3 regions of the Halopseudomonas pelagia genome follow, and region 2 is predicted to be linked to each of the others. Evidence: predicted binding sites of a transcription regulator. Region 2 holds the regulator's gene; each other region holds the start of a gene.
The links. Region 2 encodes sigma-54, which starts transcription at its own class of promoters, with help from an activator protein. Its sites were predicted from a motif close to ANTGGCATNNANNTTGCTNT; they were not measured.
Positions count from the first base shown of each region.

Region 1: flhA (flagellar biosynthesis protein FlhA) is a predicted target of sigma-54. The motif match lies at 1,517-1,536, and genes of this name have one in related genera.
Region 3: flgA (flagellar basal body P-ring formation chaperone FlgA) is a predicted target of sigma-54. The motif match lies at 1,639-1,658, and genes of this name have one in related genera.

Region 1 covers NZ_CP033116.1:3,493,298-3,496,392, forward strand. The annotation lists gene flhA (flagellar biosynthesis protein FlhA) at 1-1,461, opposite strand, end outside; gene EAO82_RS16085 (EAL domain-containing protein) at 1,703-3,095, shown strand, end outside.
Region 2 covers NZ_CP033116.1:1,193,796-1,196,890, forward strand. The annotation lists gene ptsN (PTS IIA-like nitrogen regulatory protein PtsN) at 1-435, opposite strand, end outside; gene hpf (ribosome hibernation-promoting factor, HPF/YfiA family) at 453-761, opposite strand; gene EAO82_RS05645 (RNA polymerase factor sigma-54) at 855-2,354, opposite strand; gene lptB (LPS export ABC transporter ATP-binding protein) at 2,437-3,095, opposite strand, start outside.
Region 3 covers NZ_CP033116.1:1,710,685-1,713,779, reverse strand. The annotation lists gene EAO82_RS08150 (CheR family methyltransferase) at 1-621, opposite strand, end outside; gene EAO82_RS08145 (chemotaxis protein CheV) at 682-1,611, opposite strand; gene flgA (flagellar basal body P-ring formation chaperone FlgA) at 1,729-2,439, shown strand; gene EAO82_RS08135 (hypothetical protein) at 2,471-2,635, shown strand; gene flgM (flagellar biosynthesis anti-sigma factor FlgM) at 2,646-2,957, shown strand; gene EAO82_RS08125 (flagella synthesis protein FlgN) at 3,008-3,095, shown strand, end outside.

The DNA.
Region 1 (3,095 bases), 2.3 Mb from region 2:
GCCGAGCGACTGCGCCTGGTCTTTCTGCATCGGCTCAATCCATATGGCGTCCAGACCAAACGCCGGATCCTTGCCGGCGAGGCCCTTGATCTCGCCAAAAACCTGACCTGGATTGATCGCCAGCTCACGATCGGGGTACACCTCTGCTTCGGCGACGCCGACACCCATCAAGGTCACACGGTAGGCGTTCGGCGCCAGGTCGAGGTTGTCGCGGATATGTACCGAGGGCATCAGAAACCCCATGTCCTGCGAGAGCTTCTTGCGCACGCCCTTGATTCTTGCCAGCAACTGCCCGCCCTGATTGCGATCCACCAACGGAATCAGCCGGTAACCGACTTCCAGGCCGACCATATCTACCGGGGTAACGTCGTCCCAGCCCAGCTCGCGGGTTTCAGGACGCGGCGCGGCCGGGACATCCGTTGCCCGGCGCTGTACTTCCTGCTCGGCGTTCTGCTTGAGCCGCTGGCGATTGGCAATAAAGTAGGCTGCGCCCGCGGCCAACGCGCCGAGACTCAGGAAAGAGAAATGCGGCATGCCGGGAATCAGACCCATAACGATCATGATCGCTGCCGCAATGGCCAGCGCCTTGGGCGAGGCAAACATCTGCCGGTTGACCTGCGAGCCCATGTCTTCCGAGGTGGATACCCGGGTCACCATGATCGCCGCGGCGGTAGACAGCAGCAGCGAAGGGATCTGGGCGACTAGGCCGTCACCGATGGTCAGCAGCACATAGATGCGGCCGGCATCGCCAAAGCTGAGGCCGTGCTGGGCCATACCGATAGCAAGGCCGCCAATGATGTTGATAAACAGAATCAGCAAGCCGGCGACGGCGTCGCCGCGTACAAATTTGCTCGCGCCGTCCATGGAGCCATAGAAGTCGGCTTCCTGGGCAACTTCCGTACGGCGCAACTTGGCCTGTTCCTGATCGATCAGACCGGCGTTCAAGTCTGCATCGATGGCCATCTGCTTGCCGGGCATCGCGTCCAGGGTGAATCGTGCGCTGACCTCGGAAATACGCCCGGCACCCTTGGTTACCACGACGAAGTTGATGATCATCAGAATGGCAAACACCACCAGACCGACGACATAGTTGCCGCCAATCACCACTTCACCGAAGGCCTGAATCACCTTGCCTGCCGCGTCGCCACCCTCATGGCCGTACAGAAGCACGACCCGGGTGGACGCCACGTTCAGCGCCAGACGCAGCAAGGTCGCGATCAGCAGAATGGTTGGAAAGACGGCAAAATCCAGCGGCCGCAGGGCGTAGGCGCAGACCAGCAGCACCACCAGCGACAACGCGATGTTGAAGGTAAAGAGTACATCCAGCAGAAAAGGCGGGACCGGCAGCATCATCATGCCGAGCATCACCAACAGCAGAATGGGCACACCCAGGGCGCCATGCCGCAATCCAGACAGATTGCTGCGAACGTTACTCATCATTTCTGCGCGGTCGACTGCCATGCGGTGAGGCTTCCCAGATCAATTTTTTGACGCTACATCGCGATTGCCTACCTCCTACGCAAATTCCGTTCCAGCTAACAATTTATTTATCAGATCACGCTCCCGCGAACTCTCGGTGCTATGCTCCAGAGCGGTCCGTCGCGCTTGCGCGGAACCAGCCTGAATGTATTGCGGACACTTTGACAGAACCGGGAAGCTGCACATGCCATGGACGTATCTTTTCAGGGTCAAAGCGTCAGGCATGCTGAGCATTCAACGCTCAATCATGTTGACCCTGAGCCTTCTCGTGGCCCTGTTCATTCTCGGCATGTGGCTGATGTCCAGCCTCAATCTGGGTTTTGCGCAAGGCGCCATGTCGGAGTTGCGCCAGCGCCAGATCACCGACACCTTTTACGCCAACCTCGGCCGCATCAACGCCCACCATCATCAGATGGAACAGAACACCGAGGACCTTGCCCGCCTCGGCGAGCTGTATCATCGCCTGTATCCCAGCCCCGGCAGATTTTCCGCAGTTCAGCTGCGGTTAAGCCTGAAACAGACACTCGCTGATTTCCCAGACGCTTACGGCAGTGCCATTCTTTATGCGCCAGGAGCTATCGGTCAGACTGCCTTTGGCATGCGCGCCTACCGGGATGCCAGCGAAATACGCACAGAGTCGGCCGGCACGGATTTTCATACCCGCGACTGGTATAAAACCATTGTCAGAGACCTGTCTGAGGACGGCTCGCTGGTTCGCAGTTACCACTGGACTTCGGCCTATTACAAGAACGACACCGACAACGCCGTCATCAGTCTGAGCACGCTGATGCATGCCGACGATGGTCAACCATTGGGAATCGCCGTGACTGACTGGGGTACTGACGAAGTCGTTGGCTTGGTCAGCCGCGTCAATGTCACCCCCGGCACCTTCTCTTTTCTCCTTGATAAAGAAAACCGCAACTTGTCGAGCCTGGCACTGGCAGAGAACGTGCAATTGGCCCAGCGCTTGATTGAATCGATTACCAGCGGCAAGTTGCAAACGCTGCTGCCAGAACAAGGCCCGGACTCAAGCAGGCAACAATCCGCCAGCGCGATGCAGCAGATGAAGTTGACAGTCGATGAAGAGGACTACGCCCTGTTCTTCGCCTACACCCAGGCTGGCATGGTGTTCGGCATCGGCGTGCCGCAAAAAGAAATCGATGCGGTGCTGACCCCCATGCGCGACAGCAACCTGCGCATCGTCGCGCTGATCGGCAGCGTGTTGTTACTCCTCTCGGCGCTGATTCTGTACATGGTGGGCAGTACTCTGCGGCAGTTGCGCACCTTGTATACCGACCCGTTGACGGGCTTGCCTAATCGCGAACGCCTGCTGGTCGACCTGAGCGCTACCCGGGCCGCCAGCCTGGTTCTGCTGAATATTGATGACTTCAAGGAGCTAAACGACTTTTACGGCCACCAATGCGGCGATCACGTGATCAAGTTGCTCGCTCAGGCCTTGCAACGTTATCTAAAGTTGCAACCCAATGGCGCCAGTCGGCGGTTGTATCGAATGCCTGCCGACGAATTGGCGATCTGGATTCCGGGCGAGCATAGCGACGCCCATCTGCAGGCCAAACTGGACAAGATCATGGCCTTTGTCGGTGAGCTGCGAATTG
Region 2 (3,095 bases):
GATGCGGTACAGACTCTCGGCGTCCGGTGCGTTGCGCAGGGCTTCGCGCAAGCTAGACTGATCCAGCTTGCCGGCAAGCATCTTGAGAATCTGCAAATGCTGCTCGGTAGCCTCAAGCGGCACCAGCAACACAAAAATCAGGTCGACGGGCTCGCCATCAAGGGCGTCATAGTCGATTTTGGATTCGAGTTGCAATAACGCGCCAACAGCCTTGTGACAGCCCTCCAGGCGGCAGTGCGGAATGGCGATACCATTGCCGAAGCCGGTGGAGCCCAGTTTTTCACGGGCGATGAGGCTTTCATAAATGCTGTCGGGATCAAGATGGCTATGCTGGGCGACCAGTTTGCCAATCAGCTCCAGAACGCGCTTTTTTGAAACCCCCTGCACACCGGCAAAGGTGCGCTCGGGGGTGAGTATGTGATCAATTTGCATAATGATGCGGAGAGTCTGCCTTAACGGTCGTTGACGCCTTGCTGGCGATTCAGGTTCTTTTCCTTGTACTTGATCAGTTGACGATCAAGCTTGTCCGTCAGTAAATCTATGGCTGCATACATATCCGTATGCTCGGCATTGGCGACTACTTCGCCCCCGGCCACGTGGAGTGTAGCTTCGGCCTTCTGGCGCAGCTTTTCAACTTCCAGGGTGACTTGTACGTTGGTTATCTTGTCGAAGTGTCGCTCGAGACGTGACATTTTCTCGTTGACGTAATCGCGCAATGCATCGGTGATGTCCAGTTGATGACCGCTAAGGTTCAGTTGCATACGACTTCTCCTGATTGGCTTGGAGTAACAGGGAACCGTGCTTGGCTCCCTATGGTGCCACCTGCTATCACTAAAATCGTTATTGCATGCTGGCTAGACCAGCCGTTTGCGTTCGCTCGAAGGGGCGATGTTGAGCGACTCGCGGTATTTGGCGATGGTTCTGCGGGCCACATCGATGCCCTGTTCTTCCAGTAAACCAGCGATCTTGCTATCGCTCAATGGTTTCTTCGGGTTTTCTGCTGCCACCAGCTTTTTGATCAGCGCGCGGATGGCGGTGGAGGAGAATTCACCGCCTTCTGCGGTGCCGACATGGCTGGAGAAAAAGTATTTTAGCTCGAAGATGCCGCGTGGGGTATGCATGTATTTCTGCGTCGTTACGCGCGAAATGGTCGACTCGTGCATGCCCACCGCCTCGGCGATATCGTGCAGCACCAGGGGTTTCATCGCTTCTTCGCCATGCTCCAGGAAGCCGCGCTGATGCTCGACGATCTGCGTGGCGACTTTCATCAGTGTTTCGTTGCGGCTTTGCAAGCTCTTGATGAACCAGCGTGCTTCCTGCAAATGATTACGCAGGTAAGTGTTGTCCTGGCTGGCATCCGCGCGGCGGACCATGGAGGCGTAATGATTGTTCACCCGCACCTTGGGTACTGACTCCTGGTTCAGCTCGACAATCCAGCGCTTGTTGTCACGGTGCACGATCACATCGGGAATCACATATTCGGGCTCGCCCGAGGCGATTTCCGAGCCAGGGCGCGGATTGAGCGTCTGTATCAGGCTGATCGCGCGGCTCAGTTGCTCTTCCTTCAGCCGGGTCCGGCGCATCAGTTGAGTAAAATCGCGGCTGCCGAGCAGTTCCAGGTGATCCTTGACGATCTTCTGCGCCTGTTCGAGCAGGGGGGTGTCCTTGGGAAGCTGGCGCAGTTGCAGATAGAGGCATTCACTGAGGTTGCGCGCGCCGACACCCAGAGGTTCGAACTGCTGAATGCGGTGCAGAACCATCTCTACTTCATCCAGCTCGACTTCCAGCTCGGGATCGAGCGAGGCAAGAATCTCCTCCAGGGACTCTTCCAGATAGCCGTCGGCGTTGATCGCATCGATCAACGACAGCGCTATCAACTGATCGGTTTCCGACAGCGGAATCAGGTTGAGCTGCCATTCCAGATGGCTTTGCAATGTCTCGCCAGAGCCGGTGCGGGCGGTAAAGTCCCACTCGTCGTCATCCTGGCTGGGTAGCGAGCTGGCTGAGGTCTGGTATACGTCATCCCATTGCGTGTCCACCGGCAGCTCACTGGGGATCTGCTCGTTCCAGTTGCCTTCTTCTTCGGCCTGACTGTGTTGCTCAATCGCGTCCATCGCCACCGGTTCCGGGATGGTGACCGCCGGCGCGTCATCCTTGTCCAAGCCATTTTCCTGGCTCGGAGAGAAATCATCATCGCCTTCATCAGCCATCTCCAGCATGGGATTGGCTTCCAACGCCTCCTGGACCTCTTGCTGGAGGTCCAGACTGGATAGCTGCAACAGTCGGATGGCTTGCTGCAGCTGCGGCGTCATCGTCAGCTGCTGCCCCATCTTGAGGGCGAGCGATGGTTTCATGTTTGAGCGTATTACCTTGTGCGCAATGTTAAATCGATAGCGTTAATCGACAGAATTTTAGCATGCATGGTCGGTTGAATATCTACAGGCGGAAGGCGTGCCCCAGATACACGTCTTTCACCGTCTGGTTGGCCAGGACGGTTTCAGCGTCGCCTTCGGCAATGATATGCCCGTCGTTGACGATATAGGCTTTGTCGCAGATATCCAGTGTTTCTCGCACATTATGATCGGTGATGAGTACACCGATGCCCTTGCTTTTCAGGTGCTGGATAATCTGTTTGATATCGTTGACCGATATCGGATCAACGCCGGCGAAAGGTTCATCCAGCAGAATGAACTTGGGTTCGGTGGCCAGAGCGCGAGCGATCTCCGCGCGGCGGCGTTCGCCACCGGACAGGCTCATACCCAGACTGTTGGCCAGGTGATGGATGTGGAATTCACGCAATAGCGACTCCAGCGCGTCCGCGCGGCCTTGCTTGTTCAGGTCTTTGCGGGTTTCCAGGATCGCCATGATGTTATCGGCGACGCTGAGCTTGCGAAAAATGGAGGCTTCCTGAGGCAGGTAGCCGATACCCTGGCGTGCCCGACCGTGCATGGGCAGCTTGGTCACATCCACGCCGTTGACCAGAATATTGCCTTCGTCAGCTTTGACCAAGCCGACAATCATGTAGAAGCACGTGGTTTTGCCTGCCCCGTTGGGCCCGAGCAGACCGACCACTTCGCCGCTGTTGATGGAGACCG
Region 3 (3,095 bases), 520 kb from region 2:
CGCGTAGCTATCAAGTAGATTCAACGCTCGGAATTCCACCCGATTGCGGATCGGCTGCTTGACCGTCCAGCGACCCGGGATCCACTGATCGAAATAACGCGCCAGCCGGTCAGCCGATAGACCGCGCGCAACCGACAGGCTGTCATACTCAGCCGACTTGGCAGCGGTAAGAATAGCCCCCGACAGATCGGTAGCCACGATCTGCGCCCCACCGCGTAACTGACCCAGGTTGGCCCGATCAAACTCGTCGATACTCATGCTCAACGAATAAGGCTCCTGCCCCGAGGAGCAGGCTGCCGACCACATACGCAGCCGTTGTCCGGGGTTCTCCTTGATAAACTCTGGAATCAGCCGATTTTTAAGCACATCAAATGGGTAGACATCGCGAAACCACAGCGTTTCATTAGTGGTCATTGCGTCAACCACCGCTTCGCGCAACCCGGCTCTGGGTTGGGTCTGAATACGCGTAACAAGCTCACCCAGGCTTTTTATCTGGTGCTGCTCCAACAACCGATTAAGGCGGCTGGCGACCAGATACTGCTTGTTGTCTCCGAGCACAATGCCACAGGCTTTTTCCAGAAATTCGCGGAAAACCTGGAAATCCTTGTTCGCTGATGTCACACAGCCCGTCCCATTCTCAGTTGAATTACAGCATATTGAATTGCAGCATCAGTCATCAGTTTATCCGCGCAACGCATGCAGTCGATCAATCACCCGCTGGGCCAGTTCATCAGGCTTGAACTTGGCCAGGAAGTCATCAGCGCCGACTTTCTTTACCATCGCCTGGTTGAATACGCCGGACAACGAGGTGTGCAGCAATATGTGCAGACCCACCAGCCGCGGATCATTTCTTACCTCGGCCGTCAGCGTATAGCCATCCATTTCCGGCATCTCGATATCCGACACCATCATCAGCAGCTCGTCCGTCACCTTGTCGCCTTGGTCGGCCATCTCGCGAAGATAATTCAGCGCTTGCTGGCCATCATTCATGGTGATCACCTCAACGCCGACTTCCTGCAGGCAGCGTGCTACCTGCTTGCGTGCGACCGAAGAATCATCAACGATCAACACCCTGCGCGCGGTTGCCTCGGAGTGAGTCTGTTCATCAATCACGCCGGCGGTGATGGTTTCCACCGTAGGCACGACCTCGGCGAGGATTTTCTCCACGTCGATGATCTCGACCATCTGTTCATCAACGCGGGTTACCGCGGTCAGATAATGGTCCCGGCCCGTGCCGCGTGGCGGTGGATGAATATCGGACCAGTTCATATTGACGATCCGCTCCACCGAGCGCACCAGGAAACCCTGCACGCGGTAGTTGTATTCGGTAATAATGACAAACGCCGTGCTCAGATCATCCAGACCCGGGCCGCCGGTCGCCTTGTTCAGATCAATGATCGGCAAGGTGCCGCCACGAATATGGGCAACGCCCCGCACTACCGGGTTAAGCCTTGGCAGCAACGTCAGTTTCGGGCACTGAAGCACTTCTTTCACCTTGAACACATTGATGCCGTAAAGCTGATTTCCGGCAAGCCGGAACAGCAAAAGCTCAAGGCGGTTCTGGCCCACCAGCTGAGTACGCTGGTTGACCGAATCCATCACGCCTGCCATGGGCAACTCCTTATCGATAGCGGGTTATGCGGCACGTATCTTGCTGCATGGTTACCGTAACTCACGTAACGGCGTTTTATTGACATACGCCAACCCTTTGTCATCAAGGTTCATTGTATGCGTTTTCTAACAGGGTGCGCGGCATTGCCGATATTTTTTTGCGCTGGCCTTTCAGCTAATCCGCTGATAGACCAGCTTATCGGCGCGACCACGACTTTTCTTGAGCAGGAAGTTGAAGCCCACTTGGATCGCAGTGCGCGGGAAGCGCGTTATGACGTTCAAGTTAACCGTCTCGACCCGCGCCTGCGCCTGCCGCTGTGCCCAGAGAATGCCCTGTCTGCCAGCCTGGAGAGTCCGGCCGAGCCGGTAGGTCGGGTTACCGTGCGCCTGAGTTGCGAGAGTGAGGTACGTTGGCGGCTATTCGTACCTGCCCAGGTCAGCCTGTTTCAAGACGTTCTCGTAGTCACCCGTCCACTTGGCCGCCACAGCCTGATCAAACCAACGGATCTGGCAATGCTTGAGCGTGATGTCGGCTTGCTCGGCAACGCTTATTTGACCGACCCTCAGCAGGTAGCTGGTATGCGTCTGCGTCGTCAGATAAATGCCGATACGGTTCTATCGCCGCAGATGCTGGAGCAGGATGAAGTCATCAAACGGGGTGACAAGGTGGTTATCAGCGCGGCCAATACCCAGGTTTCTGTACGCATGTCGGGCGAAGCAATGGAAAGCGGTAATACCGGCAGCCAAATCAACGTACGGAACATCCGCTCAGGCCGCGTGGTCCAAGCCAGAGTGATGGGGCCGGGTCAGGTTGAGGTAGCGATGTAATGCGACGAATGACATTTACTACGGATCAGGTATGATCAGCTTCTCCGGTACTTTCAAGCTTCCCGGCAAGCTTTCCGGCCGCACGCAACGCAAGCATTTTCAGCTTTGCAAAAATATGTGCGAATTCAGGTTAAATAATCCTAAAGTTCTGAAGCTGGCCGCCGTTAACGCTACTAGCAAAGCATTCAGATTCTGAGGAAAACAGAATGGTTATCGATTTCAACACCTCCAACAGCGCCAGCCGCAGCGCGCAGTCTACCGCGGCAAACAGCAAGCGCGACGCAGCTGAAGCGTCACGCCCTGCGGAGCAGACCCCTGCCGATCCAGGCGGCAGCGCTGAGAACGGGGTGAAGCTGAGTTCCCAGGCCCAACAGTTGCAAGCCATCGAAGAACGCTTGCGCGATCTGCCTGAAGTAGACAGCGAGCGCGTTGCCCAGATTCGTCAGGCCATCAGTGACGGCTCCTACCAGACCGACAGTGCGCGCATTGCAGACAAGCTTCTGGCTCTCGAGGAATAATCCGGAGTACCATCCAGAAGCTTTGCTGACACTCGAGGCGGAGAACCCGGATGGAACACTTGAATACGCTCTTTTCTACCGCAATAGTTGATGCGGAATCCTTTACTGCGTTGCTCGATCAGGAACACAAAGCCCTCG